One region of the Brevibacterium ihuae genome, then DNA from elsewhere that is predicted to be linked to it. Evidence: riboswitches for the same ligand, from Rfam matches in the RefSeq annotation. Region 1 holds a riboswitch; the other holds the start of a gene.
What was found. A riboswitch is a leader RNA that binds a small molecule or an ion and turns the genes downstream of it on or off. The one in region 1 is predicted to bind thiamine pyrophosphate.
Positions count from the first base shown of each region.

Region 1 (14,858 bases):
ATGGACGAGTGGTGGGAGAGCAGCGAGACCGACTTCTCCCCGATGGCCGAGCGTGTCTTCGAGGAGACTGCGCTCGAGCACCGGCCCTCATGATCGTCGGGTGAGCTCCGGCCGGGTCCGCGTGAGGACGCGGGACCCGGCCGCCTCGGGCCCCACAGGTTCGGGCCGACAACCTCGGGCTCACCCACCTCGGGCCCAGCGACCCCGGACCCGGCGACCGAAGACCCCGCGCGAACCGCCGGCGCCCGCCGGGAGCGAACCCGCTCCTGGTGGGCGTCGGCACTGTCTATACTGTCCCTGTGAATGGTCGGCGGTCTCCTTCCCAGTTCCGCGACCGGGTGCTCTCCCCCGGCCGGCGCCTCCGCGACTTCATCGACGAGGTCGCCGACGCCTCGCCCGCGCGCCTGGCGATGGTGTCGTTCCTCGGGGCGATCGCGATCTTCACCGCGCTCCTCTGCCTGCCGGTCGCCCATCGGAACCCCGAGGACTTCAGCTTCGCCGTCAGCCTGTTCGTCGCGGTCTCGGCGGTCTGCGTCACCGGCCTCTCCCCCGTGGTGACCGAGGAGTACTGGTCGGATTTCGGCATCGGTGTCATCACCGCGGCCATCCAGGTGGGCGGCCTCGGCATCCTCACCCTCGCCTCGGTGCTCGGCATGGCCGTGTCGAAGAAGCTCGGGGTGCGGCAGCGCCTCATCGCCGCCCAGGCGACGAACACCTTCCAGATCGGCCAGGTCGGCACCCTGCTGCGCACCGTGGTCTCGACGATCCTCATCGCCGAGCTCATCGTCGCCGGCCTCCTCCTGCCGTCGTTCCTCGGCAAGGGCGAGTCGATCGGCACCGCGATCTGGCACTCGGTGTTCTACGCGATCTCCTCGTTCAACAACGCCGGCTTCACCGTCCACCCCGGCGGGATGGAGCACTTCACGAACGACCCGTGGTTCCTCTCGGTGATCATGGTCTCGGTGTTCGTCGGCTCGCTCGGCTTCCCCGTCGTCCTCATGATCACCATCGCGTGGAACCGGCCGCGGTCGTGGGACCTCCACACCAAGCTCACGCTCGCGACCTCGGCGATCCTCGTGTTCATCGGCTTCGTCATGCTCCTCTTCTTCGAGGCCTCGAACCCCCGTACCCTCGGCGCCGAGGGCCCGGGCCACACCGCCCTCGAGGTACTCTTCATGGCGGTCATGCCGCGCTCGGGCGGGTTCGCGACGATGGAGATCGCGGACATGAATCAGACGAGCCTTCTGCTCCTCGACGTGCTCATGTTCATCGGCGGCGGCTCCTCGTCGACGGCCGGGGGCATCAAGGTCACCACGCTCGCGGTGCTCGCCCTCGCCGCGCTGTCCGAGGCCCGCGGCCTCCAGGAGGTCACCGCGTTCCATCGCCGGATCGACCCGCCGGTCATCAAGGTCGCGATCTCGGTGACGCTCGCCGGCAGCGCGCTCGTGTTCGCCGGCACCCTCGCGATGCTCCACTTCACCCGGATGCCGCTCGACCTCGTGCTGTTCGAGGTGATCTCCGCCTTCGGCACGTGCGGCCTGAGCTCGGGGGTCACCGCCGAGGCACCGGACTCCGGCCTCTACGTGCTCAGCGTGCTCATGTTCCTCGGGCGGCTCGGTACGATTACGCTTGCCGCAGCGCTGTCGCAGCAGAACACGCGCCGGTTGTTCCGCTATCCGGAAGAGAGGCCGATCATTGGCTAGGAAGTCCCGCGCCGACCGCGCGTCAGCGATCGAGTCGAGCGCCTCGATCCTCGTCATCGGGCTCGGACGGTTCGGCGGAGCGACGGCGGAGAACCTCATGAAGCTCGGCCGCGAGGTCATGGCGATCGAGAAGAACCCCGAGGCCGTCCAGGAGTGGTCGGGCAAGCTCACCCACGTCGTCGAGGCCGATGCGACGAACATCGAGGCGCTGCGGCAGATCGGCGCCGGCGAGTTCAGCACCGCGGTCGTCGGCATCGGCACCTCGATCGAGGCGAGCGTGCTCTCCACGGCGAACCTCGTCGACCTCGGCATCGACCAGGTGTGGGCCAAGGCGATGTCGAACCCCCACGGCAAGATCCTCCGCCGGATCGGCGCCGAGCACGTCCTCTACCCCGAGTCCGAGGCCGGGTCGCGCGTGGCCCACCTCGTATCGTCCCGGATGCTCGACTTCATCGAGTTCGACGACGGGCACTTCGCCGTGGTCAAGATGCGCCCGCCCAAGGAGGTCCAGGGGTTCACCCTCGCCGAGGCGGGGATCCGCGACACCTACGGCGTCACCGTCGTCGGCATCAAGAGCCCGGGGCGCGACTTCACCTACGCCGAGCCCGCGAGCCGCGTGGGCAGCCAGGACGTCCTCATCGTCGCCGGCCACGTCGAGCTGCTCGGCCGCTTCGCCGGCCGCCCGTGAGGCAGCGCCGAGGCTCACAGCCCGGAGGGCGCGGACGTCGCGGACCGGCCCCTGACGGAGCGGGCCGGACGGGTTGCCGCAGTGCGGTCAGCCGCCGCTCTCCATCTCGCGCGCCCTGGCCGAGGCGGCGCGGGCGGCCCGTTCGACGATCGCACCGAAGTCGTCGCCCTCGAACGAGGTCATCGCGGCGTGCGTGGTCCCGCCCTTGCTCGTGACGGCCGTGCGCAGGCCCGCGGGATCCGGGGTCTCCTCGAGGAGGCGACCGGCGCCTGCCGCGGTGCCGACGACGATCCTCCGTGCCATCTCCTCGCCCATCCCCTGGGCCACCCCGGCCTCGACGAGCTTCTCGGCGAGGAGGAAGAAGTACGCGACTCCGGAGCCGGACAGCCCGATCATCGTCTGCAGCTCGTCCTCCGTCATCTCCACGACGTCGCCTGCACCGGCGAGCAGGCCGGCCACCTCGGCGACGGACTCCTGCGGGACGTCCGCGGTCGCGGCGAGGGCGATGACGCCGTGTCCGACCGCGCTCGGGGTGTTCGGCATGATGCGGATGATGCGCGAGCTCCCGGACCATTCGGTGAGCTGCGCGATCGAGACGCCGGCGGCCATCGACACGAGAACCGCGTCGGGGCGCAGGCTGCCGGCGATCTCCGCGAGGGTGTCCTTCATGGCCCACGGCTTGACGCCGAGGAGCACGAACTCCGCGTCCGCGACTGCGGTGCGGTTCGCCTCGGTGTCCTCCTCGACCGAGGCGGTCCGGACGCCGAGCCTCTCCCGCAGTCCGTCCGCCGACGCGCGGGAGCCGGTGGTGGCGATGACGCTCTCGGGGTCGGCTCCGCCGCGGAGCACCCCGGCGAGCAGGGCCCCGCCCATGGATCCGGTGCCGATCGATGCGATGGTCATGTGCGTCCTCTTCTCTCGTGGTCCTTCGTCACCCGGGGCCTCCGTCCGGTCCCCGCATCGGGCTCGCCGATGGTCGCCGCGAGCACACCAGCGCACTGCGGGCGGCTCCCGGGTTCCCGCGGCAATGCGCCCGTCACGTCGCGTCGGTCGCCTCGGACTTCTCCTGGGCGGTCCGCGGATCGGCGTCGCTCAGCCCGTTCTGGCCGAGATGCCGGCGGGCGAAGGCGAGGGATTCCGCGAGCATCTCGTCGCGCGTGGACTTCCGGGCGGCGAAGCGGGTGTTGACCTCGGCGACGACGTCACCGGACCAGTTGTGCTTCGCGAGGTACTGCAGGGTTTCGGCCACCGGCATCTTCCCGCGGCCGGGGACCAGGTGCTCGTCCTTGAGCGAGCCCGATCCGTCGGTGAGATGGATGTGCGCGAGCCGGTCGAAGATCCCCGCGACGGTCTCCAGCGCGTTCATCCCGGCCGTGGCGGCGTGGGAGAAGTCGAAGGTCATCGCGTCGTAGTCCTCGTCGAGCGGGTTCCAGTCCGGGTAGTAGACGAGCACCTCGCGCACCCCGGCGCGCCACGGGTACATGTTCTCCACCGCGAGGGTAATCCCGGTCTCCTGCGAGAGCTTCCGGACCCCGGTGACGAATCCCTTCGCGTAGTCCCCCTGCCAGCGGAACGGCGGGTGGACGACGACGGAACGGGCTCCGACCTCGGCGGCCATCTCGCAGGTCAGGCGCAGCTTGGTCCAGTGGTCCTTGTCGAGGACGCGCGGCATGAAGAGCAGGGTCGGGGCGTGGAGGGACATCACGGGCAGACCGGTGTCCCGGGTGAGGCCGCGCATGAGGTCGGTGTCCTGGGTCTCGGCGTTGTTCGTGATCATCACCTCGACCCCGTCGTAGCCCAGGCGGTCCGCGGCGCTGAAGCATTCGGTGACGGTCATCGGGTAGACCGAGGACGTCGAGAGGCCGATCCGGATCGGGTGGTCCGAGGTGTGCGTGCGATCGTGCTCGTACACGGGATTCTGCTCGAGGTGCTCCCGGTGGCGGCGCGAGTCGGCGCGCGCCGAGTTCTTCTGCGTCAGCACCTTACGGGTGGGATTCTTCTTCGGACTCACGGCTCCGAGTCTAGTACCGGCGGGCAGGGCTGCCGCTGGTCGAGGTCGCGACTCGACCGGAGCGGTCTCGCAGGCGCGGGCTCTCAGCCCGGGAGCAGGGAGGTCGTCGGCGCCCCCGGGCGTTCGCGCGGCAGCGAGATCTCCTCGGAGGAGTCGAGGAGATCGAGCTTGCGCATGATGATGCCCTCGCGCAGCGCCCAGGGCGAGATGTGCATCTCCTCGATGTCGAAGATCGTGAAGGCCGCCTCGGCGACGATCGCGCCGGCGAACACCTGTCCGCCGCGGGCGAGCGAGACGCCGGGCAGTTCGGCGCGCTCCTTGGGGGTGCGCTCCGCGAGGGCCGCGATGATGTCCGGCAGGTCCTTCCTGCACAGCACGCGAGGGACGAAGATGCCCTCGCCGCTCGCCGCCGCTCCACCGATCCGCGCGAGCGAGCGGAAGGTCTTCGACGACCCGACGACCTTCTCCGGGCGGCCCACCCGATTGATCTCGCCGGCGACCCGGCCGATCGTGTGGCGGGCGTGACGGCGGAGCGCTTCGATGTCCTCGCCCGACGGGACGTCGGCGGAGAGGAAGCGGGAGTGCATCCGGCCGGCTCCGAGCGGGACGGACAGCGCGGCGTCGGGGTACTCGTCGCGGCCGGCGGCGAGCTCGAGCGAACCGCCGCCGATGTCGAGGAGCTGGATGCTGCCGGCCGACCAGCCGAACCAGCGGCGGGCGGCGAGGAAGGTGATCCGCGCTTCCTCCTCGCCGGTCATGACGTTGAGGGAGATGCCGGACTCCTCGCGGATCCGGGTGATCGTCTCCTCGCCGTTCGGCGCTCCGCGGATCGCCGAGGTGGCGAAGGCGAGGATCTGCTCGGAGCCCTGCTCCTCCGCGATCGAGATCGCCTCGCAGCAGAACTCGACGAGGCGTTTCTGGCCGTAGGTCGAGATCGAGCCGTCCTCCTTGAGGTGCTCGGCGAGCCGCAGCACCTCCTTGTGGGAGGTCGCGGGAAGGGGCGGGGCTCCCACCCGGGCGTCGACCACGAGGAGGTGGACGCTGTTGGATCCGATGTCGAGGACTGCGAGACGCACGATGTCAGTCTACTGGCACGGGGCCGGTCCGCTGTCACGGCGGCGGGTCGGGGCACGGGTCGGGCGGTGGCGGTCCCCGCGCTGGGCGGGGCACCTCGCGCTCGCCCGGGTCCTCCGCGCAAGGCATCGTCGCCCCGAAACCGAACTGCGCGGTATCTGCCGATCTGCGCGCAATTGTGCGCAGATCGGCAGATACCGCGCAGTAGGACGTGCTCGCCCGCCCGGCCCCGGACCTCGAGCCCGGTGAAACAGCAATTTCCGAAGGTTCCGTTCCCAGGAACCTTCGGAAATTGCTCTCTGAAGGGGATGTCAGGGGCGCCAGTCGTGGCGGCGGAACGTGAACTCCGGCGGGCGCTTGGCGAAGAAGCCCTCCTGCCCGCGCACGATCTCCGAGGCGTAGGCCTCCGCCAGCCAGCTGCCGGGGGCCGGGTCCGGCTCCTCGCCGCGGAGGATCCGCTTGGCCCCGGTCTGGCTCAGGGCCGAGCGTCCGGCGATCGTCGTGGCGAGCTCGTGCGCCGTCGCCAGCGGGGTCTCGCTCACCCGGTGGATGAACCCGAGGTTGACCGCCTCGTCGAAGTCGATGATCTCGGCCGTGAGCAGGAGGTACTGCGCCCACGCGTCCCCGATGATGCCGGCGAGCCGGCGGGTGGGTCCGGGTGGGTAGACGAGGCCGAGCTTCGCCGCCGTCACCCCGTAGACCGTCCCCCGTAGATCGTGCCGGGGGCGGCGATCCGGACGTCGCACGCCGCAGCGAGCTCGGTGCCGCCGCCCACGCAGTTGCCCTCGATCGCGGCGATCGTCGGCACGTCGACGGAGGCGAGCGCCTCCTCGGCCGGGGCGTTCGCCGCCCAGAAGTCCGCGAGCGGGACGTTCAGGTCGCCGATGTCCGAACCCGCGGAGAAGTGGCCGCCGGCGCCGGTGAGGACGAGCACCTCGATCCCGGGGTCGGCGTCGATCGCCGCCATGATGTCCGGCAGCGCGAGCCACATCTCCCGGGAGAGCGCGTTGCGCTTGGACGGACGCGACAGGACGAGGGTTCCGATCCCACCGGAGACGGTGAGCTCGAAACCCTCGACCAGAGCGTGATCGCTCATGCGCCGTGCGTCAGTTCGACTTCGACGGGACCGAGCGCTGCTCCTCGCCGTCGTAGGCCGACAGCGGACGGATGAGCGCGTTGGAGGCCTGCTGCTCCATGATGTGCGCCGTCCAACCGGTGATGCGGGCCATGACGAAGATCGGCGTGAACTGCGGGGTGTCGAAGCCCATGAGGTGGTAGGCCGGGCCCGACGGGTAGTCGAGGTTCGGGTAGATCCCCTTGCGCCCGACAAAGTCCTCCTCGAAGGCGTTGTACAGGTCGAGGAGATCGGTCGCGCCCTTGGCCTCGACCATGTCCTCGAAGGCCTTGCGCATGGTGGGCACGCGCGAGTCGCCGTTCTTGTAGACGCGGTGGCCGAAACCCATGATCTTCTCCTTGTTCTCGAGCGCCTTGTCGATCCACGCCGAGGCCTTGTCGGCGGTGCCGACCTCCTCGAGCATCGCCATGACGGCCTCGTTGGCACCGCCGTGCAGCGGTCCCTTGAGGGCGCCGATCGCACCGGCGACCGCGGAGTACATGTCCGAGGTCGTCGAGGTGATGACGCGGGCGGTGAACGTCGAGGCGTTGAAGGAGTGCTCGGCGTAGAGGATCATCGACACGTCGAAGCAGCGCACGACCTCCTCGGCCGGCACCTCGTCGAAGACCATCTTGAAGAAGTTGGCCGCGTAGCCGAGGTCCTCGGTCGGTGCGACCGGGTCGAGGCCGTGGCGACGGCGGTGGTCGACGGCGACGATGGTCGGCAGCTGGGCGTACATCCGCTCGGCCTTGGCGAGGTTCGCCTCCGGCCCCTCGACATCGGCCTCCGGGTCCACGGCGCCGAGGTAGGCCGCCGCGGTCTGCACGACGTGCATCGGGTGGCAGTCGGTGGGCAGGGAGAGGATGAGATCGATGAGCTTCTGGTCGATCGCGCGCTGGCCGCGCTCCCGGGCGGTGAACTCCGCGAGCTGCTCGGGCGTCGGCAGCTCGCCGTGCCAGATGAGGTAGGCGACCTCCTCGAACGAGCAGTTCGCGGCGAGCTCCTGCACGGGGTAGCCGCGGTAGGTCAGCGAGTTCGTCTCCTGCACGACCTTGGAGACCTTCGTCGTGTCGACGACGACGCCGGCGAGGCCCTTCTTGATGTCCTGATCGGTCACTGGTGACCCTCCTGAGAGAAGTTGAAGACGGCGGCGTCGAAGTCGTTGTACGCCGCGTAGTCGATGGTTTCGTAGAGGTCGGCCCGGGTCTGCATGCCGTCGAGCAGCGTCACCTGGGTGCCGGTGTCGCGAATGGTCTGCAGACCGGACTTGATCGCGCCCATCGCCAGGCGCAGCGTGGTGACCGGGTAGATCACCAAGCGCACGCCGGCGTCGGCGAGCTGCTCGGTGGTGAACAGCTCGCTCTTGCCGAACTCGGTCATGTTCGCCAGGATCGGCACGTCGACGGCCTGCGCGAAGGTCTCGAACTCGCCGAGGTCGCGCATCGCCTCGGGGAAGATCATGTCCGCTCCGGCGTCGATGTAGGCCTTGGCCCGCTCGATCGCGGCGTCGAGGCCCTCCCCGGCGCGCGCGTCGGTGCGGGCGCAGATGACGAAGTTCTCGTCCCGGCGCCCCTTGACGGCCGCGGAGATCCGCTTGACCATCTCCGAGGTGCCCACGACCTCCTTGCCGTCGAGGTGGCCGCACCGCTTGGGGTTGACCTGATCCTCGAGGTGCATGCCGGCGAGGCCGGCATCCTCGAACTCCTGGACGGTGCGGGCGACGTTCATCGCCTCGCCCCAGCCGGTGTCCGCGTCGATGAACGTCGGGAGGTTCGTCACCCGGGAGATCGCACGACCGTGGTCGGCGACCTCCGTCAGGGTGGTCAGACCGATGTCGGGCAGACCCTGCGCCGCGGAGAACGCGCCGCCGGAGATGTAGATGCCCTCGAAGCCGATCTGCTCGATGATCTGGGCGTTGATCGGGTTGATCGCACCCGGGAACTGGACGATCTCACTGCCGGCGAGCAGTTCGCGGAACCGCCTGCGCCGGTCGGCGGGTGTGGTGGTGGCTCCGAGCATCTCAGAAGATTCCCTTCGATCCGGTGTGCTCGAGGCCGTCGACCGCGAAGCTCAGCTGCGCGACGTCGTCGGCGCCGAGGTTCTCGAGGTTCTGGGCGAGGTCGAGGAACCGGTCCTGCTCGGCGTCGGACACGATGCCGTCGGCCAGGGTGCGGAACTTCTCGACGTAGTTCGCCCGGGCGAACGGACGCGCACCGTGCGGGTGGGCGTCGGCGACGGCGATCTGGTCCTCGATCACCGAGCCGTCCTCCATCTCGACGACCACACGACCGCCGAAGGCGATCTCGTCCGGGTCGGTCGAGTGGTAGCGGCGGGTCCACTCGGGATCCTCGGTGGTGACGATCTTGTGCCACAGCTCGACGGTCTCCGGGCGGCCGGCGCGCTCGGGGGCGTAGGACTTCTCGTGGTGCCAGCCCTGGTCCTCCATCGCGACGGCGAAGATGTACATGATCGAGTGGTCGAGGGTCTCGCGCGAGGCCTTCGGGTCCATCTTCTGCGGGTCGTTCGCCCCGGTGCCGATGACGTTGTGGGTGTGGTGCGAGGTGTGGATGATGATCTTGCGGATCTTCGACTTGTCCTCGATCTGCGCTCCCATCCGGCGGGCGAGGTCGATGAGCGCCTGCGCCTGGTACTCCGCGGAGTGCTCCTTGGTGTAGGTGTCGAGGATCGCGCGCTTGGCCTCGCCCTGGCTCGGCAGCGGCACGGTGTAGCGGGCCTCGGGACCGGACAGGATCCAGGCGATGAAGCCGTCCTCACCCTCGTAGATCGGGCTGGGAGCGCCTTCGCCGCGCATCGCACGGTCGACGGCTTCGACGGCCATCTTGCCGGCGAACGCCGGGGCATGGGCCTTCCAGGTCGAGATCTCGCCCTTGCGGGACTGACGGGTGGCGGTGGTGACGTGGAGCGCCTGCTGGATGGCTTGGAAGGTCACCTCGGTGGGGAGCTTGAGCAGGGCGCCGATGCCGGCCGCGGCCGAGGGGCCGAGGTGGGCGACGTGGTCGATCTTGTGCTCGTGGAGGCAGATGCCCTTGGCGAGGTCGACCTGGATCTCATAGCCGGTGGCGATGCCGTTGATGAGGTCCTGGCCGCTGATCCCCTTGTGCTGGGCGACGGCGAGGATCGGCGGGATGTTGTCACCAGGGTGCGAGTACTCCTTCGCGAGGAAGGTGTCGTGGAAGTCGAGCTCGCGGACGGCGACTCCGTTGGCCCAGGCGGCCCACTCCGGGGAGATGCGCTCGGACAGCTGGAGGCCGAACACCGGGGCGCCCGGCTTCGACGGGTGGGTCTGTGCCTGCTCGCGAGCGTGGGTCGGGGCCCCGCGGCGCACCGAGGCCGCGGCCACGGAGGCGTTGTCGATGATGCGGTTGATGACCATGTCGGTGACGTCGGCGTCGACGGCCACCGGATCGGAGGCGACCTCGGCGATCTTCCAGGCCAGCTGCTCTTCGCGCGGCAGGTCCTCGGAGCTCTTGTAGGTCCGGACTTCGTGATTGATCATGGAGATTCTCCTCGTGTCGACGTCGACCGCCGGAGGTCCGCCGCGGGTTTCGGCGAGCGGCCGTCCGTTCCACTGTATGCCCTGGTTCTGGAGGCGAGGTGCCGCGGGTAACAATTTATCTCGATATCAAGATACTTGGTTCGTCGGGGCCTCGGCAACCCCCGGCCCGGGGCACCGCAGCTCACCTCGCACGGAGCCGCTCAACGCGTTCTTCCCCGCCGGGGCGACGTGTGCGAGCATGGGGCCATGACCCGCACCGCACTCGACTTCGACGACAACTGGCTCGACCCCGAGGAGCTCGCCCGGTTCCGGCGCCGGATGCCGATCACGTACGTCAACGCCGTCCCCGTGCAGCTCGCGGACCACGGGCAGGTGGAGAAGATCGGCCTGCTGCTGCGCACCGCCGAGGACGGCACGCTCGGCCGGGAGATCGTCGGCGGCCGGGTGCGCTACCACGAGCCGCTCCGCTCGGCGCTCGTGCGCCATGTGGAGAAGGACCTCGGCCCGCTCGCGCTGCCGCAGATCCCCCCGGCGCTGACCCCGTTCCACGTCGCGGAGTACTTCCCCACGCAGATGGGGCCCTCGCCCTATCAGGACCCGCGCCAGCACGCGGTCGCCCTGTGCTACATCCTGCCGATGCAGGGCGAGTGCTCCCCGCGCCGCGATGCGCTCAGCCTCGACTGGCTGACCCCGGCCGAGGCGATCCGCGAGGACGTCGTCGCAGAGATGTGCCACGGCCAGGAGCACATCGTGCGCGCCGCCCTGGCCCACCTCGGCATCCTTCCCTGATGCACTGAGGCACCGAGGTTCTGAGGTTCTGAGAAGCCTGGGGTTCCGAGGCGCCTGGACCTGAAGGCTTGAGGGTTTGAACGCCTGAAGGTCTGCAGGGCCTGAAGATCTGGTGGACTGCAGTGCCTGAAGGTCTGGTGGTCCGAACACAGCGGTCCCGGCGCCCTCGCGCGCAGCCCGCCCCTCGAACTGCGCGGTATCCGAGACCGAGCGCGCAATTGCGCGTCACGTTCCGGATACCGCGCAGTTCGCCCATGAGTCCTCCCGTCCATGGGCCTTCTCGTCCACGGGTCCCCCCGTCCACGAGTCCCCCACGGACTGCACGGACCCCGCCTCTGCGCTATGCTCGTCCTCACGACAGGGGAGCGCCACCAGGGCGCTGAGAGTGCGAGCATCGCAGACCCTCGAACCTGACGCGGTTCATACCGCCGGAGGAAGTCGAGTCTCTTCATCCCCTCCTGCCATTCACAGGAGGATCCACCATGGCACCTTCATCGTCATTCCCCGAACCCGCGGACCGGGTTCCCGCGGACACTGCTCCCGCGGACTCCGTCTCCTCCGACCGAGTTCCCGCGGACACGGCTCCGTCCCCGGCCTCGGCCTCGGGCGCAGACGCGCGTCCGCCCACCCCGGAATCGGACCCCGCGCCGCCGAGCCGTCTGCGCTGGCGGGTCGTCGACATCGTCGTCGCCTCGGTGCTCGGCGTCGCGGTGGGCGTCGTGTTCTGGGTGTGGTCGACGGCCTGGTCGACGCTCTCGCTGCCGTTCCTCGCCTTCCCGCCCGCCGCGGGCCTGCTCACCGGCGTGTGGGTGCTCGCCGGGCCGCTCGGCGCGATGATCATCCGCCGCCCCGGCGCCGCGCTCTACTGCGAGATCCTCGCCGCCGCCGTGTCCGCCGTGCTCGGCACCCAGTGGGGCATGCAGGTCCTCATCTCCGGCGCGCTCCAGGGCCTCGGCGCGGAGCTCGTCGTCCTCCTCTTCCTCTACCGCCGCTTCGGCCCGGTCGTCACCCTGCTCTCCGGACTCGGGGCCGGACTGTTCCTGGGCCTCGGCGAGAACCTCATGTACAACACCGAATGGCAGCCGGCCTGGCAGCTCGTCTACCTCGCCGCGGCCGGCGTCTCTGGGCTCGTGCTCGCCGGGGGCGGCACCCTGCTGGCGGTCCGGGCGCTGCGCCGCACCGGGGTGCTCGCCCCGCTCGCCTCCGGCCGCACCGCCGCCGAGGTGTGAGCCGGCCGATGCGCACCACCGGCCGCCCGGCCCCGGCAGTGAGCACCTCCCGGGGGCCTGCGGTCATCACCGCCCGCGGCTACGGCTGGCGGCACGCCGGCCGGAAGGCGCCCGCGCTCGCCGACATCGACCTCGCCGTGCCCGCCGGTCAGCGGGTGCTCCTCGTCGGCGCCTCGGGCTCGGGGAAGTCGACGCTCCTCCACGCGCTCACCGGAGTGCTGCCGGCCGACTCCGGGCACCGCACCGGGGAGCTGCTCGTCGACGGCCGTCATCCCGATCCAGCGCGCGGCCGCTCCGGGCTCGTCCTCCAGGATCCCGAATCCCAGGTGATCCTCGCCCGGGCCGGGGACGACGCGGCCTTCGGGATGGAGAACCTCGGGATCGACCCCGCTGACATCTGGCCGCGCGTCGACGCCGCGCTGCACACCGTCGGCCTCGGTCCGGGCGGAGCCGCCGCTGCCGAGGCGCGCGCCCGGCTCACCCGCACCCTGTCCGGCGGGCAGAAGCAGCGCCTCGCGCTCGCCGGGGTGCTCGCGATGGAACCGGGGCTCATCGCACTCGACGAGCCGACGGCGAACATTGACCCCGCCTCGGCCCCGGTGCTGCGCGATGCCGCGCTCCGCGCGCAGGCGGTCACCGGGGCCACCCTCCTCGTCGTCGACCATCGCGTGGACCTGTGGTGCGATCACGTCGACCGCGTCGTCGTCCTCGACCGGTCGCGGATCGTCGCCGATGGCACCCCGGACCTCCTCACCGACCCCGGACTCCGCGACCTGCTGCGCACCGCAGGCGTCCGCATCCCCGGCACTCCCCCGCCACCGGCACGACGGCCCGCCGCCGGAGGGGAGGCGCTGCTCACCGCCCGCGACCTGGCCGTCACCCGTCCCGGCCGGCGGGAACCCGTCGCAGGCGGCATCGACCTCACGCTCTGCGCCGGCACGGCGACCGCGCTCGTCGGGCCGAACGGAGCGGGGAAGTCGACGACCGCGCTCACCCTCGGCGGGCTGCTGCGCCCGGCGGCCGGCGCGATCCGGGCGACCGACGCGCTGCTCCGCACCCACCGGCCGGTCCCCCGCCGCAGGGAACCGGCCGCGTGGCGCTCGCGCGAGCTCGTCACCCGCATCGGCTCGGTGTTCCAGGAGCCCGAGCACCAGTTCCTCACCGACTCGGTCGCCTCCGAGCTCGCCTTCGGACTCCACCGGGCCAGGCTCCCCGAGGCGCGGATCCGGGACCGGGTCGAGGAGCTGCTCGGCGTGCTGCGCCTCGCGCACCTCGCCCGCGCCCACCCCCACACCCTGTCCGGTGGGGAGAAGCGGCGGCTGTCCGTGGCGTGCATGCTCGCCTGCTCGCCGCCCCTGCTCGTCCTCGACGAGCCCACGTTCGGGCAGGATGCCGCGACCTGGGAGGGGCTGCGCCTGCTGCTCACCGCGGAGCTCGACCGCGGGACCGGGATCCTCCTCGTGTCCCACGACGAGCCGTTCATCGCAGCGCTCGGGGCGCACGAGCACCCCGTCGGGGTGCGCACGGCGGAGGGCGCGGCATGAGCACACTCGCACCCCGGGCCACGCCGCTTGTGCGCTGCAACCCGGTGACCAAGCTCGCGGCCGGGTTCATCCTCATGTTCGCCGTCCTGCTCAGCGTCGACGTCGTGTCCGCCGGGGTGCTCCTCCTGCTCGAGCTCGCGCTCCTGCCGCTCGCCGGCCTGCCGTGGCGCACCGTCGTGGGTCGGACGTGGTTCCTCCCGATCATCGCGCTCACCGGCGGCTGGAGCACTGCGCTGTTGGCGGAGAAGACCGGGGCGACCGTCGTCGACCTCGGTCCGGTGCTCCTGACCGCGGACTCGCTCACGGCCGGGGCGGCGATCGGCCTGCGCACCATGGCGCTCGCGCTGCCGGCGGTCGTGCTCCTCGCCACGATCGACCCCACGGATCTGGCCGACGGGCTCATCCAGAAGCTCCGCGTGTCGGAGCGCTTCGCCCTGGCGGCGCTCGCTGCCGGGCGGCTCGTCTCCCTGTGGATCGCGGAGTGGCAGGTGCTGCGGATGGCGCGGCGGGCGCGCGGGGTCGGCGGTTCCGGGCCGCTGTCCCACCTCGGCGCGTTCTTCCCGGTGATGTTCGCCCTCCTGGTCCAGGCGATCCGTCGCGGCACCCGCCTGGCGATGGCGATGGAGGGGCGCGCGTTCGGGGCCCCGGGCCGCACCTGGGCCAGGACCTCGCGCTTCGCCGCGCGCGACCTCGGGCTCCTCGCCGGGGCACTGCTCATGGCCGCGACCGCCGTGGGCGCGGCGATCGCGACGGGCTCCTGGAACCTCATCGTGTGAGATGCGCCCGGGGCGTGGGGGCGCGGGCGGTGCGGCGCGGCTGACCGAACTGCGGAGTATCCGAAAGCGGGCGCGCAATTGCGCGTCGCGTTCTGGATACTCCGCAGTTCGACGGTGAGGGCGCGCGAGTGAGCGGCCAGGTGGGGGCGCGTGTCACCGAGTGACGGGCGCGGTCGCCCTACCGAGTGATGAGAGCGACGCTGTGGGCGACGGTGAACCAGGCGTCGGGGCCCTCGCCCCAGCTGCGCCAGCCGTCCGCGATGCGCTCGAGCTCCTCCTGGGAGGCGAAGCCGTAGGCCACGATGTCCTCGGCGAGCGCGGTGCGTGAGACGCGGTCGGCCCAGGTCTGGGACCACCAGCCGCAGTCCTCCGGGTTCGCGAACACCCACGGCCGGGACAGGTAGTCGACGGCG
Region 1 is NZ_FXWZ01000003.1:409,230-424,087, forward strand. It holds gene dctP (TRAP transporter substrate-binding protein DctP) at 1-93, shown strand, start outside; gene C1A17_RS07290 (TrkH family potassium uptake protein) at 300-1,703, shown strand; gene C1A17_RS07295 (potassium channel family protein) at 1,696-2,391, shown strand; gene proC (pyrroline-5-carboxylate reductase) at 2,479-3,294, opposite strand; gene C1A17_RS07305 (sugar phosphate isomerase/epimerase family protein) at 3,428-4,402, opposite strand; gene C1A17_RS07310 (Ppx/GppA family phosphatase) at 4,486-5,478, opposite strand; gene C1A17_RS14530 (enoyl-CoA hydratase/isomerase family protein) at 5,788-6,168, opposite strand; gene C1A17_RS14535 (enoyl-CoA hydratase/isomerase family protein) at 6,165-6,572, opposite strand; gene C1A17_RS07320 (bifunctional 2-methylcitrate synthase/citrate synthase) at 6,583-7,707, opposite strand; gene prpB (methylisocitrate lyase) at 7,704-8,609, opposite strand; gene C1A17_RS07330 (MmgE/PrpD family protein) at 8,611-10,107, opposite strand; gene C1A17_RS07335 (DUF4916 domain-containing protein) at 10,354-10,896, shown strand; TPP riboswitch at 11,246-11,350, shown strand; gene C1A17_RS07340 (ECF transporter S component) at 11,379-12,125, shown strand; gene C1A17_RS07345 (ABC transporter ATP-binding protein) at 12,134-13,669, shown strand; gene C1A17_RS07350 (energy-coupling factor transporter transmembrane component T family protein) at 13,666-14,445, shown strand; gene C1A17_RS07355 (class I SAM-dependent methyltransferase) at 14,624-14,858, opposite strand, start outside.

Region 2 (14,858 bases), 680 kb from region 1:
GCACCGGATGCCGCACCGAGTGCCCGCATCTCCAGCCAGTGCCCCAACAGCATGATGGTGACCAGCAGCGCCAGCTCCCACCAGAAGTCGAGCATGAAGTCGCCGATGCCCAAGCTGGTGGCCCAGGAGGCGACGAAGGCCACCGTGATGGCCATCGCGATCAGCAGCATCATCCCCGGCTGCCGTGATTTCAGCTCATTGAGCCCGCCCTTGAGAAAGGGCATGCCGCCGTAGACGTAGATGACGGTGCCCAGCACCGGGGCGATCCAGGCCGAGCCGAAGAACTCGGGCACCTGGTAGCCGAGCAGGTCGGCGACCATGTGGCTGAAGATGACGACCGGCACCGACAGGATCAGGCTGACCCAGAACCGGTTCCGGAACATCGCAACACTGTGCCCGGCGTGCTCCCCATGGCCTGCATGCTCGTCATGGTCGTGCCCGGCATGACCACCGTGGGCCGGTGCCGGGCGTTCATCGAGGGCTGAGTGCCCGTGTCCCTGCGGCATCGCCTGTCCGTGGCTGCCCGCGTCGAGGTGATCGTCGTGGTGCTGGTGGTGGTGCTCCGGATTGCTCATCGTTGTCCTTCACAGTCGGGGATGGGTAGCCGATCAGGCTTCTGCTGCGGGGTAACCGGCCGCGGAAAGCGCCGATTGCAGCGCCGCAGAGTCCACCGGTGCGCTGCTGTTCACCGTGACAGTGGACTGGCCGTGGGGCACCAGCGTGACGTCCACCTGGGCGTTCGCATCCAGTGTTTGCACGACGTTGGTTACCCGCGAGGCGCAGCCCTGGCAGGTCAGCCCCTCCACTGCGAGCGTGACCGTGGAGACCGGCTCAGCACTGCTGCCGGTTGCGTTTGTAGTGGCGGTGTCGGCTGGTGCGCAGCAGGCACATCCTGCCGATGCGAGGGGCAGCTGGCGGGAGGATGCGGTCATGATGTGCTCCTGACTAGTGGGCTCGGAGAGGTGGAGAGAGCCTCCAACAACCCCGACTATACCCCCGGGGGGTATGTGAGTAAAGGTGTTTGTTCTCACGGGTAGGCCTTTCCAGGGGTGCGGGGCAGTTCGATGGTGAACTCGGAGCCGTGTCCGGGGCCGGCGGAGGCGGCGGTGAGGGTGCCGCCGTGAGCTGCGATGAGGGCGTGGGAGATCGTCAGGCCGATGCCGGAGCCGCCGTGGTCGCGGTCGCGGGCGGTGTCGCCGCGGTAGAAGCGTTCGAAGATGTGGGTGAGCTGGTCGGCGGTCATGCCGTCGCCGGTGTCGGTGACGCGGATGAGCACGGTGTCGCTGGTGCCGGTGGCGGTGAGGGAGACGGTTCCCTTCGGTGGGGTGTGGCGCAGGGCGTTCGACAGGAGGTTGTCGAGGACTTGTGCCAGCCGTTGCCGGTCGGCGATCAGGACGTCGGCGTCGGCCGCGGTGGTGAGCGTCACTCCCTTGGCCGCATAGTTCTCCCGGACTGCGGCGGCGCAAGTTTCGAGCAGGTTGGCGAGGGGCAGGGGGGCCGGGTCGAGGTCGATCCGGCCTTCCTCGGCGCGGGAGACATCGTCGATGTCTTCGACGAGGCGTGTCAGGCGTGCCAGCTGTTCGGCCATCACGGCGTCGGTGGTGGGGTTCCACTCGACGACCTCGTCCTGCAGCCCCTCGAGGTAGACGGAGAGGACCGAGACCGGGGTGCTCATCTCGTGGGCGAGGTCGGACAGGATGCGCTGCCGCGTTTCCTCGGTGCGTGTCAGCTGGTCGGCCATCATGTTGAACGCCCGGGCCAGGGAATCGAGCTCGACGCCGGCGCCGAGCACCGGAACGCGCACGTCGTAGTTGCCATGGGCAACTTCGGCTGCCGCAGCGGTGAGCTGTTCCAGCGGGGTGCGGATCGTGCGGGAGAGCAGGAAGCTGGCCAGGAGCGCGCAGGCCAGACCGGTGCCCAGGGCCACTGCCAGGGTGATCAGGTTCGCGTCGCGGTAGGCCTGTTCGACATGGAACAGTTCCGGGGATCCTCCCGGGATGCCGGCCAGCTCCAGGTGTTCGTGGAACAGCGGGGGCCCGGCCAGGGTGGCGACTGCCACCGCTCCGAGCAGGCTTGCCGCCACCACGATCAGCTGGGTGGCGAACAGGCGGGCGGCCAAGCCGGAGTTGCGCAGTCTCATCGGGGCACCATTCGGTATCCGACGCCGCGGACGGTCTCGATGAGGCCGCCACCGTCGGGCTCTTCACCGAGCTTGCGCCGCAGGTGTCCGATGTGGACATCGACGATCCGTTCGTCGCCGACCCACGACGTGTCCCAGACGGCGTCGATGAGCTGCCGGCGGGAGAGCGCGCGGTTGGGTGTTGCAGACAAGGCGACCAGCAGGTCGAACTCGGTGCGTGTCAGGGGAAGCACCGCGTCAGCCCGCCGGATCTCGTGGCCGGCGAGGTCGATGGTGAGATCACCGACGACGCGGACGGAGTCCTGGGGTGGGTTTCCGGTGCGGGGACGCCTGAGCACGGCGTGGACTCGGGCGACCAGTTCCCGGACGCTGAAGGGTTTGGTGATGTAGTCATCCGCGCCGGCGGCAAGCCCCAGGAGCTTGTCGTTCTCGCTCCCCCGGGCGGTCAGGATCAGCACGTAGCACTCCGACATCGCCCGCACGCGGCGGCAGACCTCGATTCCGTCGAGCCCGGGCAGTCCGAGGTCGAGGATCAGCACGTCGGGCTCCTCGGCCCTGACGCTGTCGAGCGCCTGGACTCCGGTGTGTGCCTGCTCGACGTGGAAGCCGTCTCGGCTCAGATAGGTCGCCACCATCTGCGCCAGAGGCTTTTCATCCTCGGCGACGACGATGCGTCCGCCAGGGTGGTGGTCGGTTCGTTCAGCCCGCATGTACCCAGTCTGTCCCCAGTGCTGGTGGCACACAGCCCTCAGCGCCCGCTGCGGCCGGAATCTTCGTCAAACCTTCAAATGCCCGGGTCTGTCCCGCGCTCGGGGGGTCTGGTGATGTCGATGCTCGTGGCGGCCTCGGCCGGGCAGGTGCGCTCGATCTGCAGCGTGGAGAAGTAGATGTCGAACCGGTCGGTGAGCAAGTCGGTCGCCTGTTCCAGCACGGCCTCATGCTGGGCCGGGTTGGCCACGTGCAGGTGCGCGGAGAAGACGGTGCGCCCTGAGGTGATGGTCCAGGCGTGCACGTGGTGGACGTCCTCAACCCCGTCGATCTCCTCCAGCGCGGCGATCGCTGCCGGCAGGTCGAGGTGTTCGGGGGTGCCCTGGAGCAGGATTCTCAGGGCTGACCGGATGATGGTCCACGATGCCCACAGCAGCACCACGCCGAAGACCATGCCCAGCAGCGGGTCGATCGCGAGGAAGCCTGTCAGTCGGATGACCACCGCGGAGATGATGATGATGAGGCTGCCGACGACGGTCTGCAGGATGTGCCAGAACGCGCCCTTGATGTTCAGGTTCGTCTTCTGACGTTGGTAGAGCAGCCAGAATGCGATGAGCTCGGTGACAATGCCGCCGGCGGCCACCCAGAGCATCACCGTGGTGGGCAGCTCGATCGGATCGGCCAGCCGCATGGCCCCCATGTAGAACACGTAGGCGGCCATCAGGGCGAGGAAGAGTCCGTTGAACAAAGCCCCGATGATCTCCGCGCGGGCCCACCCGAAAGTCTCCTGCGCAGTGGCGGGGCGCTGGCTCAGACGCTGGGCGACCAGCGCGATCAGCACCCCGCCGACAGCCGAGAACGTGTGGAAGGCATCGGAGATCACCGCGACCGACCCGGACCACAGCCCGATGACCAGCTCGATGACGAAATACACTCCCGTCAGCCACCCGGAGATCCGGAGGGCTTTGCGGTCTCCGTCGACTGGCAGATGTCCGCTGTGTTCGCTCATCCTGGCCTCCGCGTTGACCTGTCGGGGGAATTGAACTTCCGGGGAGACAGCGCACGGCACCGTCGGGCCGCACGCTGATTCGAATGTAACCCGTCTCACCTCGGCGGGGCTGTCACCAGGACAATCTTCGTCAAATCTTCAAGAACCCTGGTCCTTTCACCAGTGGCGGCTCGACCAGAATGGAGGGAGTCGTTTTCCTGCGAGTTGAAGAAGAAGGATGCTCTCACCTCTGTCGCGTCGTTCGATGATCCGCCGGTCAGGCTCGTTGACCGTCCTCCTCGCGCTTGGCCTGGCCGGGTGCGGCAGCGATGCCGACGAGTTGGCCGACCAGGTGCCGGAGGTCAATGAGCAGGGCTATATTTCCGGGGCCGGGGTCATCACCCAACTGCCCATCGGTGAGCGGGGTGAGCCGATCGAGTTGGCCGGCGAGTACACCGACGGCACTGCCTTCGACCTTGCCGACTGGCGTGGAGCCCCGGTGGTGCTAAACCTGTGGTACGCCGCCTGCCCTCCGTGCCGCAAGGAAGCCCCCGCACTGCAGGCCAACTACGAGCGATACCAAGCCGACGGCGTGAAGTTCTTGGGCATCAATGTTCGCGATGAGGCACCGGCCGCCGACGCGTTCGCCAGGACCTTCGATCTGACGTTTCCGTCCATGCTCGATCAGGACGGGCTCGGTGTGGCAGCACTCGGTGCGGTGCTGCCCCCGCAGGCGGTCCCGTCCACCGTGGTCCTGGACGCCCAGGGCAGGGCGGCGGCGCGGGTGATGGGAGCTGTGGACGAGTCCACCCTCAAAGCGTTGATCGGCGACGTGCTGGACGAGCCGGCATGACACTCACAGCCTCCATCGGTGAGACCTTTTCGCAGACCGCCTTGTCCGGTCCGATGCTGTTGGCGATCCCGGTGGCCATCCTGGCCGGGGCGGTCTCGTTCTTCTCCCCGTGCGTCCTGCCGCTGGTCCCCGGCTACGTCGGCTACGTCACCGGGTTGGGTGCCGCCGCGTTGACCGACCGGAAGATCAGCCGGGTCGTCATCGGGGTTTCCCTGTTCATTGTCGGCTTCGCCGCGGTCTTCGTGTCGATGGGCCTGGCGTTCAGCCTCGCCGGTGTCTTGCTCAGCCAGTGGGCCGATGTCCTCAACCGCGTGATGGGTGTCGTCGTCATCATCGCCGGCATCGTGTTCATGGGCGGGATCGGCATGTTCCAGCGCACCGCCCGCATCTCCAAGCGTCCACCCGCCGGGCTGTGGGGCGCCCCCGCCCTGGGCGCCACCTTCGCCCTCAGCTGGGCACCGTGCATGGGCCCCACATTGGCGGCGGTGCTGGCACTGTCGACCAGCTTCGGGGTAACCGGCACCGACGGCATCTGGCGCGGTGCCATGCTGACGCTGATGTACTGCCTCGGACTGGGCGTGCCGTTCATCGTCGTTGCCGTACTCATCGTCAAGGGCACCGGCAGGCTGCAGTGGGCCAGAGACCACCACCTCCTGATCAGCAGGATCGGCGGCGCGATGCTCATCATCATCGGCGTGCTGCTCGTCAGCGGCGTCTGGACCCAATGGGTCAACAGCCTGCAAGGCATGATCGGCGGCTTCGAAACCATCATCTGACACACCCCCGCCCACTCAGTGAGACCACGCATTCGCAGTCCTCACTCCTGCGCATGCTGACCCTCAGGCACCCGCCCGAACGACAAGGAGATGAACGTGAAACGAGTAGCGATCGCTGCAGCGACACTCTCGCTGGTGCTGGCAGGATGCGCCCCGGCAGCAGACTCCGAACCATCACCCAGCACCGGCTCGCAGGCTGAGTTCCTTAACACTTACGACCTCGACGACATGGATGCCGTCGAGATCATCGATCATCTGGACCAGCTCGAGACAGCCGAAAGACCAGCAGACCTGATCGCATCGGTCTATCCCGATGAGCTGGTGCTGACCGACAACAGGCAGGAAGTGGTCCTGGACCTGCCGCAGAACCTGTCGTATCTGTCGATCGCCCCCTACGTCGAGCAGACACATGACTGCTTCTATCACAGCCTGACCACTTGCCAGGGTGAGCTCAGCAACGCAACCGTCGACGTCGAAATCACCGACAGCACTACTGGGGACGTCGTGGTCGACGAGCAGGTGGCCACCTTCGACAACGGGTTCGTCGGCTTCTGGGTGCCCAGCGACATCAACGGCACCATCGAGATCAGCTACGACGGCCGGACGGGCGCCTCGGACTTCACCACCACCGACGAAGGCGCCACCTGCATCACCGACCTGCAACTCACCTAAAAAGCAGCGGTGGGCGAAGCGAGACCGTGACCATGAAGCCGTTGCATCAGGAACGGGCGGCAACATCGACGCAGCAGTCCGACTCCACCAGCGGATCCGGCGCGCCCGGAGCGACCCCGCCGACGAAGGCAGCACCGGCCGACATCGGGTTCGTGGGGCTGCTGCGGTGGGCGTGGCGGCAGCTGACCACCATGCGAGCGGCGCTGATCCTGCTGCTCATGCTGGCGCTGGCCATCATCCCGGCTTCCCTGCTGCCCCAGCGCATCCAGGATCCGGCCCGGGTGGCAAGCTTCATCGAGGACAACGGGCAGTGGGGAGAAGTCCTCGACACCTTCCAGCTGTTCGACGTCCACTCCTCGGTATGGTTCGCCAGCATCTACATCCTGCTGATGGTCTCGCTGGTCGGCTGCATCCTGCCCCGCACCCGGCAGCATCTCCGGGCGATGCGCCAGGAGCCGCCGAAAGCGCCGCGCCGTCTGACCCGGATGCCGGGGTATGCCAGCTTTGGCCCGCCGCTGGGCACCTCGAGCAAGGAGCTGCTCGACGCTGCTGAGCGGCTGCTGAAGAAGCGCGGCTACCGCACCGTGAGGCACCCGGACCACATCGCTGCCGAGCGCGGCTAGGGACTGCTGAGGGTTTAGTTGACTTCACGACTGGATAAGTTCCAGGAAGGATGGAAGTCATGCCAAAGATCTACACCGATGAGTTCAAGCAATCAGCTCTCGAGCTCCTGGGTGAGGGGATGACCCAGAAGCAGGTCTGCGCCGACCTCGGCATCTCGAAGTCAGCTCTCCAGGCCTGGGTGCGTGACTCACGCCTGCGTGAGCACGGACTCGAGCCCTCTCGTGATGTCGAGGAGTCTCGCGCCCAGGCAGCAGCACTGAAGCGGATCAGGGAACTCGAGCGGGAGAACAAGATCCTCCGCGAGGCTGCAGCGTATCTCTCGCAAGCGAACTTGAAGCTCGGTGGTCATCACCCAAAATGATGTACCCGCTGGTCCTCGACCTTGCTGCCGCCGGGGTGCCGGTGGCAGTGGCCTGCCGGGTACTCGGCTTTACCAAGCAGGGTTTCTACAAGTGGTGCGCGAAACCTGTCTCTGACCGGGAACTCGAGGAGGCGCACTTGATCAATGCCGCCTACGACGTTCATACGGACGATCCTGAGTTCGGGCACCGGTTCATCGCTGATGAGCTCCAGGCGTGCGGATACAGCGCCTCTGAACGTCGTGTGTGGCGGCTGTGCTCGCAGCAGGAGCTGTTCTCCCACACGATCAAACGAGCCCGGAAGCACGGTAAGAAGCCCGGCCCGCCAGTGTGTGATGACCTCGTCGAACGCGACTTCACAGCAAAGGCAGTCAACGAGTTGTGGCTGACCGATATCACCGAGCATCACACCAGTGAGGGCAAGCTGTATATGTGCGCGGTCAAGGATGTGTTCAGCAACAGAATCGTCGGTTATGCCATCGATTCGAGGATGAAATCTCGTCTGGCTGTGGCGGCGATTGATGACGCTGTGGCTCGTCGTGGCGGACCGCGAGCCGTGGCAGGGTGTGTCGTTCACTCGGATCGCGGGTCGCAATTTCGCTCTCGTAAGTTCCAGCAGGTTCTACGGCGTTACGGGCTAGTCGGATCGATGGGTCGGGTCGGCGCTGCTGGTGATAATGCGGCGATGGAATCGTTCTTCGCTGTGTTGCAGAAGAACGTCCTCGACCGGGGCCGTTGGGACACGCGAGCGAGGTTGCGGACATCGATCGTCCACTGGGTCGAGCGGACCTACCACCGGAAGCGTCGGCAACGGCGTTTGGGTAAACTGACTCCGGTTGAATACGAGCTTGTTCACCACAAGGCCGTCGCTCTGGCGGCATAAACCCCGGAGTCAACTAAACCGTCAGCAGTCCCTTCCCGGCTGCTGCGCCTCATGCCAGCCATCAACCTGGTGTGCACGCGAACGACTCGATGTCCGGCCTCGAGCAGGTCAGCCTCGAGCCGACGGGTCAGGTGGCGGCAGTCCTCGACCGCGACGGTGACGGTCTCGAAGCCTTCCAACCAGGTCAAGATCTTTCGATGCCCCCCGGCACGTGCTTCGACCGTGAGCTCCTTGATTCTCCGGCCCACCTCGTCCACCGCGACGAGCGTGTGCCAGTCCTTGTGAGCGTCGATACCGATGACAGTCATGACAGTCCCCTTCCCAGTCCGGTACTGCGCGAGCTGCGGTGCCGAACGCGGACGGGCACGCCTCAGTTGGGCAGTCGAACCAGCAGGCTCCTATCAGGCCACGCCCACTTCCAGCACCGCGGGTCCCGGAGAGACGGCACATCGCGGACAAGCTACGAAAGCAGCGAATAAACGAGCCAGCCCCGCCGGGATACCCTCATTCTGGTACTGATGCGAAAAAAGCCGAGGCGGCTTTGAGGATCTCGTTGGCGCGGCGGGCTTCGGCGAGCTCACGCTTCAGGCGCTTGTTCTCCTCCTGCAGGTCCTCGCCGACCTGTTCCTGGGCTACCTCGTGGCCGTGGCGGTTGCACCACATCCGCAGGGTCTCCTCGCCCACACCGAGCTGTGGTGCCACGGCTCGGAGTGAGTGCGAACGAGGCCCACCCTGCGCGGCCTGACGTTCGAGGACCATCCGTACGGCGCGCTCACGCAGCTCGGGGGTGTACTTCTTGGGCATGTTCCGATTCTCCTTCAGTTGGATCGGAACGAAACCCAGGGCGCTTCAAAGTCCCCGATGGAAGCATCGGGGACTTTCTGCCTTCCCCAGTCAAGTGACACCCTGCGCGACCTCAGGTCACCACCGCCCTGCGGAACCTCAGGTCACCTTTGCTTCCGTGCCGGTTCTGAACGTCCGCGACGCTCCCTGCTGCCCCGGCATCTCCTCGGGCTGCAGTGCCGCGATGAGTGAGGCCAGCGCGGATCCGGCAGACGGACTGGAGTTCGGGCCGACGATGGCGAGGCTGGAGATGATCGCGGCGATCTCCGCGGTGTCGAGCGTGATGTGGTGCCGCTCCCCGTGCACCGTCAGGGAGTAGCCGCCTCCCCGGCCGCGGCGCGCCGTGAAGGGGACTCCGAGGTCGCGCAGCCTCTCCAGGTCGCGCTCGACCGTTCGGGGGGAGACACCGAGCCGCTGCGCGATCTCCGTGGTCGCCAGCATCGTCGGCGCGGCTCCGGCGAGCAGCTCGATCAGCGCCTGCTGGCGTTCGACTCGGCGAAGGGCCAGGTGCCCGTCGCGTGATCGGGCGGCGAGCTGGATTCGCGGTTCCATGGTCGGAATCCTAATCCCGCCACCGGCGTGACGGGATACCCGATTAGCGTGAGCGTCATGGATACCTCAATCGAAACCATCGCCCATGACTTCTTCGATGAGTACGCCCAGGCGCTGCTCGCCCGCGACAGCGATCGGATCGCGAACCTCTACGCGGTGCCGGCGCTCATCGCCTTCCCCGAGCAGACGGTGCCGGTCTCCAGTCGACAGCAGACTCACGACTTCTTCTCCGCGAGCTGGGGGCAGTACTCGGGGATCGAGGAGATCGACCAGGTCGTCGAGGTCATCGCCTCGTCATCCCACAGCATCTGGGCAGACGTCACCTGGACATACGGCGGCGCTCCTCGCGAGAGGTTCATCTATCAGCTCCTCCGCGAAGGTCGGTCCTGGCGCGTGGGAGTGCTCACCCCGCTGCCCGACGGCGGTTGATCGGCTCGGAGCTGTCGGCTCCTCCTTCGGTCGCGAGCGACCGAAGGAGGAGCCGAGGCCGAACTCAATAGCTCGCCGTTCCCTCGGATCCGCGGGACCGGGGGTACGATCGAACCGTACGACAGGGGAGCGCCGAACGCGGGCGCTGAGAGTGCGGAAGCAGACCCTCGAACCTGATCCGGTCAGTACCGGCGGAGGAAGTCGTGTCGCGGTGTCCGCACCGTGCGCGCCCGAGGGCGGACGCAGCGGCGCTCGTCCCGCGGATGCCGCCGCCCCCGCGATCAGCACCTTCCGCTCGGGCCTCTCCTGTCGACACGCTGCCGCAGGCGTCAGCGTCCGATCCGCGAAAGGAGACACCATGTCCGACAACCGCCCGTCATCACCCGATCCCACCGCCACCACCGTCACCGTCGACCCCAGCGGCGCCGTCGCCGCCCTGCGCGCGTCGGCAGCGGAGGACTGGGACACCGCCGTCGACCACCGGTTCGTCCGCGAGCTGTTCGCGGGCACGCTCGACGACGGCGTGCTCGCCGGCTATCTCGTGCAGGACTACCAGTTCTTCGACACATTCCTGTCGATGCTCGGGGGCTGCGTCGCATTCGCCGACCGCGTGCCCGCGAAGCTCCGCTTCTCCCGCCAGCTCGGGATGCTCGCCGCGGACGAGGACGGGTATTTCCAGCGGGCATTCGAGGAGCTCGGCGTCGCGGAGACCGACCGCACTGCACCCGCCCTCACCCCCACGACCGCGGCGTTCCGCGACGCCATGACCGATGCCGCCCGGTCCCGGTCCTACCCGCATCTCCTCGTCCTCCTCGTCATCGCCGAATGGCTCTACCTCGACTGGGGTGAGCGCACGGCGGAGATGCCGGAGCGATACGTCCACCGCGAATGGATCGAGCTCCACCGCGGTCCGGACTTCCGGGAATGGGTGCAGTTCCTCGTCGACGAGCTCGACCGGGTGTTCCCCGACGACCCCGCCGAACGCGAGCGCCTCACCGCCGTGTGGCGCCACGTCGTCGGACTCGAGCGGGCGTTCTTCGACACCGCGTACGTCTGAGCCCGCGCTGCGCCTGACCACGAGCGCACGCCGGCCGGGCACGATCCCGGCCGGCACCTCGCGCTCCGGCACCGACCGCCCCGCGTGCCACCCGGTCCGCGCGCCCGCCGCCCACTATCCTGTTCCCATGTCCACTCCCGAATCCACGGTGTCCGTGCCCAGCGGACGCTCCTACGAGGCGATGCGCGCAGCCTTCCGCCGGTCCATCCGCCTGGTCCACCGGCCCACCGTCACGGGTCTGGAGAACGTGCCGCTGACCGGCCCGGTGATCATCGCGAGCAACCACCGCTCGTTCGTCGATTCGGTGTACCTGTCAGCGCTCTCCCCGCGGCAGGTGTGCTTCATGGCCAAGGAGGAGTACTTCACCGGGAAGGGACCCAAGGGCCTCGCCTCCCGCACCTTCTTCCAGGCGGTGGGCAGCTTCCCGGTCAGGCGCGGATCGACCGCGGATGCGGTCAAGGCGCTCGAGGACGGCGAGGACATCCTGCGCCAGGGCAAGATCTTCGGTATCTACCCCGAGGGGACCCGGACCCGCACCGGGGCGATCGGCACCGGGAAGACGGGGGCGGCCGAGCTCGCGATCCGCACCGGGGCGACCATCGTCCCCGTGGGCATCATGGGCACCGAGGACGTCATGGCCGTCGAGCAGCGCTTCCCCCGGCCGGCGACCTTCACCGTCCGGTTCGGCGAGCCGATCCCCGCCCCGGCCCGTCAGCAGCCGGCGGGACCGCAGCGCCGGGCGCTCACCGAGCAGATCATGGCCGCGATCGCAGAGCTCGTCGACGACGCCTGAGCGCATCGCCCTTTGCGCTCATCGGCACCGCCGCCGCGGGTGCTGCGGCCACCGGTTCTGCCGCCGCGGGCACCGCCGTCACGAATCGCTCGCCTGACGGCCGGGGCGCCCCTGCCCGCCGCAGAAATCAGTGCGCTCCCACCTCGATGAGGAGCACCCCGCCCATGATGAGGGCCACGCCGACGCCCATGACCCAGGTGAAGGGTTCGCCGAACAGCAGCCTGCCGAGCAGCGCGGTAAGTGCGACCCCGGCCGCCGCCCAGATCCCGTAGGCCACGCCGAGCGCCATCCCGGCACCGAGCGCGAGAGCGAGCAGGGTGAAGGCGAGGACGTAGCCCACGCCGACGACCGCGAACCAGCCCCGTCCCCCGCGCGCCGCCATCCGCAGCGCCAGGGTGCCGCTGACCTCGGTGATGATCGCACCGATGAGGAACAGCCACGCCATCAGGCGACCTCGGGCCCGGTCGATCGCGGACCCGGCCCGGCAGCGTCCCGGCCGGGTGGGAGTCCGTCGCCCTCGGAGCCCGCACCCGCATCGCGCACCGGTGCCCTGCGGCCCCCGTGCGACCCGAGCTCGACGCACAGCACCCCGGCGATGACGAGTCCGATGCCGAGCCCCGTGAGCGGGGTCAGCGGCTCCCCGTAGATCACAGCGGAGAGCAGGGCGGTGAGTGCCACCCCGGCTGCCGCCCACACCCCGTAGGCCACCCCGAGTGCCATGCCGGTGCGGAGGACGAGGGTGAGCAGGGCGAATGCCATGAGGTATCCGAACCCGACGACGACGAACAGCGCGGGGACCTCGAGAGCGGCCTTGAGGGAGAGGGTCGCGACGACCTCGGCGGCGATCGCTCCGGTGAGCAGGGCCCAGCCCCGTGCCGTGGAGTGCGTCATGGCTCGATCCTACGGCGCAGTGGGATCGCGGATGCGTGGTGTGCCGACCTCCGAGGACTGACGTGGGCCGGGTCAGCGGCCCCGGGTCAGCGGCCCCGGTTGAGGCGCGCGATCGAGCCGGACAGCGCGGTGGCGAGACCGGTCCATGCGGCGTAGGGGGCGAGGGCGACGCCGCGCTGCGGAGCCGATCGCGCGGCCCGACGCACGAGGTCGGCCGAGCTCAGTGCGAGCAGTGCCGCCTCGACGGTGGAGAGCACCGGCTTCTTCCCGCGGAAGAACAGCCCGGTCCAGCCGGCGTTGAGGACGAGGTTGGCTCCGAGGGCGAGCGCGTCGCCGCGCAGCGTCCTGCGCTTCCCCTCCTCGAGGCCATCGGCCGCGACGAGTGCGGAGATCACCGCGATGTCGGCGTAGAGCAGCGTCCACACGAGGGGGAACACCGCCGCCGGCGGCTGCCAGTCCGGCTTCCGCAGCGACCGGTACCAGGCGTTGTCGGGGTCGGTGAGAATCGTCCCGACCGCAGCACAGGCTCCGACGGCCCCGGCCGAGGTGAGCAGCACCCGCCGCCACCGCCGGGTGTCGAGGCCTCGCCCGTCCTCGCCCCTCTCGACTGCCGCGCGCACCGCCTCGGCGAAGGACTGGGTGCCACCGGGCGGCGGGTCGAGGAGCTTCTCGAGATCGCGCTCGGTCACCACGGTGTCGTGGAGGAGGCTGCCGATGAGGGGCGCGGCGAGCCCGGCGTCCACGGGCGTGACGAGACCGATCCACTGTGCGCCCAGGCGCGGAGTCGTCACCGGGGCGGTGAGGACGCGACGCCTCGGCAGACCGACGACCTCGGCGTAGCGGCGCATCATCTCCGCATAGCTCATCGTGTCCGGGCCGCCGATGTCGAAGGCCCGATTCACCTCCGGCGGCAGGTCTGCGGCGCCGACGAGCCAGTGCACGGCGTCGCGCACGCCGATCGGGGTGATCCGGTTGTCGACCCAGTTCGGTGCGATCGCACCGGGCAGCCGCTCGGACAGATGCCGGAGCATGATGAATGAGGCCGAGCCCGCTCCCAGCACCACCCCGGCCTGAAGGGCGGCGGTCGGCACGCGGGAGCTCAGGAGGATGTCGCCGACGGCCACCCGGGACGCGAGGTGCTCCGAGAGCTCCTCGCCGGCAGGATGGAGGCCGCCGAGGTAGACGATCCGACCGACGCCCTGCTGTTCGGCTGCGGCGGCGAAGGTGCGGGCCATGTCCTGCTCGCGCTCGGCGAAGTCCGCGCCTGTGCCCATCGAGTGGACGAGGTACCAGGCGACGTCGGCGCCGGCGAGCGCGCCGGCGAGGTCCTCGGCGGAATCGGCGTCGCCCTCGAACACCTCGACCTCTCCTGGTCCGGCGGTGTCACCCGCCGGGACGATCCGGTCCGCCCAGGGCATGGTTAGCGCCTTCTCCCGGGAGCGGGACAGGGTCCGCACCCGCCATCCGCGCTCGAGCAGCTCGGCGGTGATCCGGCTGCCGACGTATCCGGTTGCTCCGGTGACCAGTGCGTGTCGTGCGTGTTCGACATCCGTCTCCACGATGACTCCTTCCGTTGCCGCAAGTGTACGGCGGCACGCTCAAGCCTCCCTGTGAGGATCCGGCGGGTGCCCGGCTGCCCGGGTGCCGGGCAGGTGTTGGTCGGGTGCTGGACTGGTGGGCCGGTCGACTTCCGGAGGAAGTCACGGGCCGGCTGCCGGGCGAGGGCCTCAGTCGTCGATGAGGGGGACGAAGGAGTACCGGCCGTGCTCGGTGATGTCGACGGGGCCGGCGGCCGTGCGGTGTACCCGCAGCATGGTGGAGGCGACGGGGATGACCATGATTCCGTCCGGAGCGAGCTGCTCGACGAGGGTCCGGGGCAGCGTCTGGGCGCCGGCGGAGACGAGGATCCGGTCGTAGGGCCCGTCGACCGGCGCGCCGAGCGTCCCGATGCGGGCCTGCCGCACCTCGGCCCACGGCATGTCGAGACCGGCGAGGACGGCCGCCGCGGACTCCCGGAGCGCCGGCACGAGCTCGCAGCCTATGACGCACCCGCTGCTTCCGACGAGCCGCGCGAGGATCGCCGTCGTCCAGCCCGAGCCGCTCCCGACGTCGAGGATGCGCTGCCCGGTGCTCACCTCGAGCAGGGTGATCATCGCGACGACGGTGGAGGGCTGGGAGTTCGTCTGCCCGTGGCCGATGGGCAGGGGCCGGTCGAGGTCGGAGAACCGCCGCTGGTCGGCGGAGAGGAACGGATCGCGGCCGAGTTCGTCCATGGCTACGAGGACCTGCT
Region 2 is NZ_FXWZ01000003.1:1,089,888-1,104,745, reverse strand. It holds gene C1A17_RS10260 (copper-translocating P-type ATPase) at 1-575, opposite strand, end outside; gene C1A17_RS10255 (heavy-metal-associated domain-containing protein) at 609-932, opposite strand; gene C1A17_RS10250 (sensor histidine kinase) at 1,028-2,140, opposite strand; gene C1A17_RS10245 (response regulator transcription factor) at 2,137-2,850, opposite strand; gene C1A17_RS10240 (cation diffusion facilitator family transporter) at 2,925-3,857, opposite strand; gene C1A17_RS10235 (TlpA family protein disulfide reductase) at 4,075-4,689, shown strand; gene C1A17_RS10230 (cytochrome c biogenesis CcdA family protein) at 4,686-5,465, shown strand; gene C1A17_RS10225 (CueP family metal-binding protein) at 5,556-6,137, shown strand; gene C1A17_RS10220 (cytochrome c biogenesis ResB family protein) at 6,170-6,760, shown strand; one part of gene C1A17_RS10215 (IS3 family transposase) at 6,820-7,077, shown strand; one part of gene C1A17_RS10215 (IS3 family transposase) at 7,080-8,003, shown strand; gene C1A17_RS10210 (IS110 family transposase) at 7,973-8,311, opposite strand; partial or broken gene C1A17_RS10205 (transposase) at 8,520-8,807, opposite strand; gene C1A17_RS10200 (helix-turn-helix transcriptional regulator) at 8,946-9,398, opposite strand; gene C1A17_RS10195 (nuclear transport factor 2 family protein) at 9,456-9,827, shown strand; TPP riboswitch at 9,941-10,044, shown strand; gene C1A17_RS10190 (TenA family protein) at 10,186-10,884, shown strand; gene C1A17_RS10185 (lysophospholipid acyltransferase family protein) at 11,012-11,677, shown strand; gene C1A17_RS10180 (DMT family transporter) at 11,805-12,122, opposite strand; gene C1A17_RS10175 (DMT family transporter) at 12,122-12,568, opposite strand; gene C1A17_RS10170 (tryptophan-rich sensory protein) at 12,655-14,127, opposite strand; gene C1A17_RS10165 (protein-L-isoaspartate O-methyltransferase family protein) at 14,296-14,858, opposite strand, start outside.
Region 2: it holds a riboswitch for thiamine pyrophosphate, as region 1 does, so the genes downstream of both, C1A17_RS10190 (TenA family protein) here and C1A17_RS07340 (ECF transporter S component) in region 1, are expected to answer to the same signal.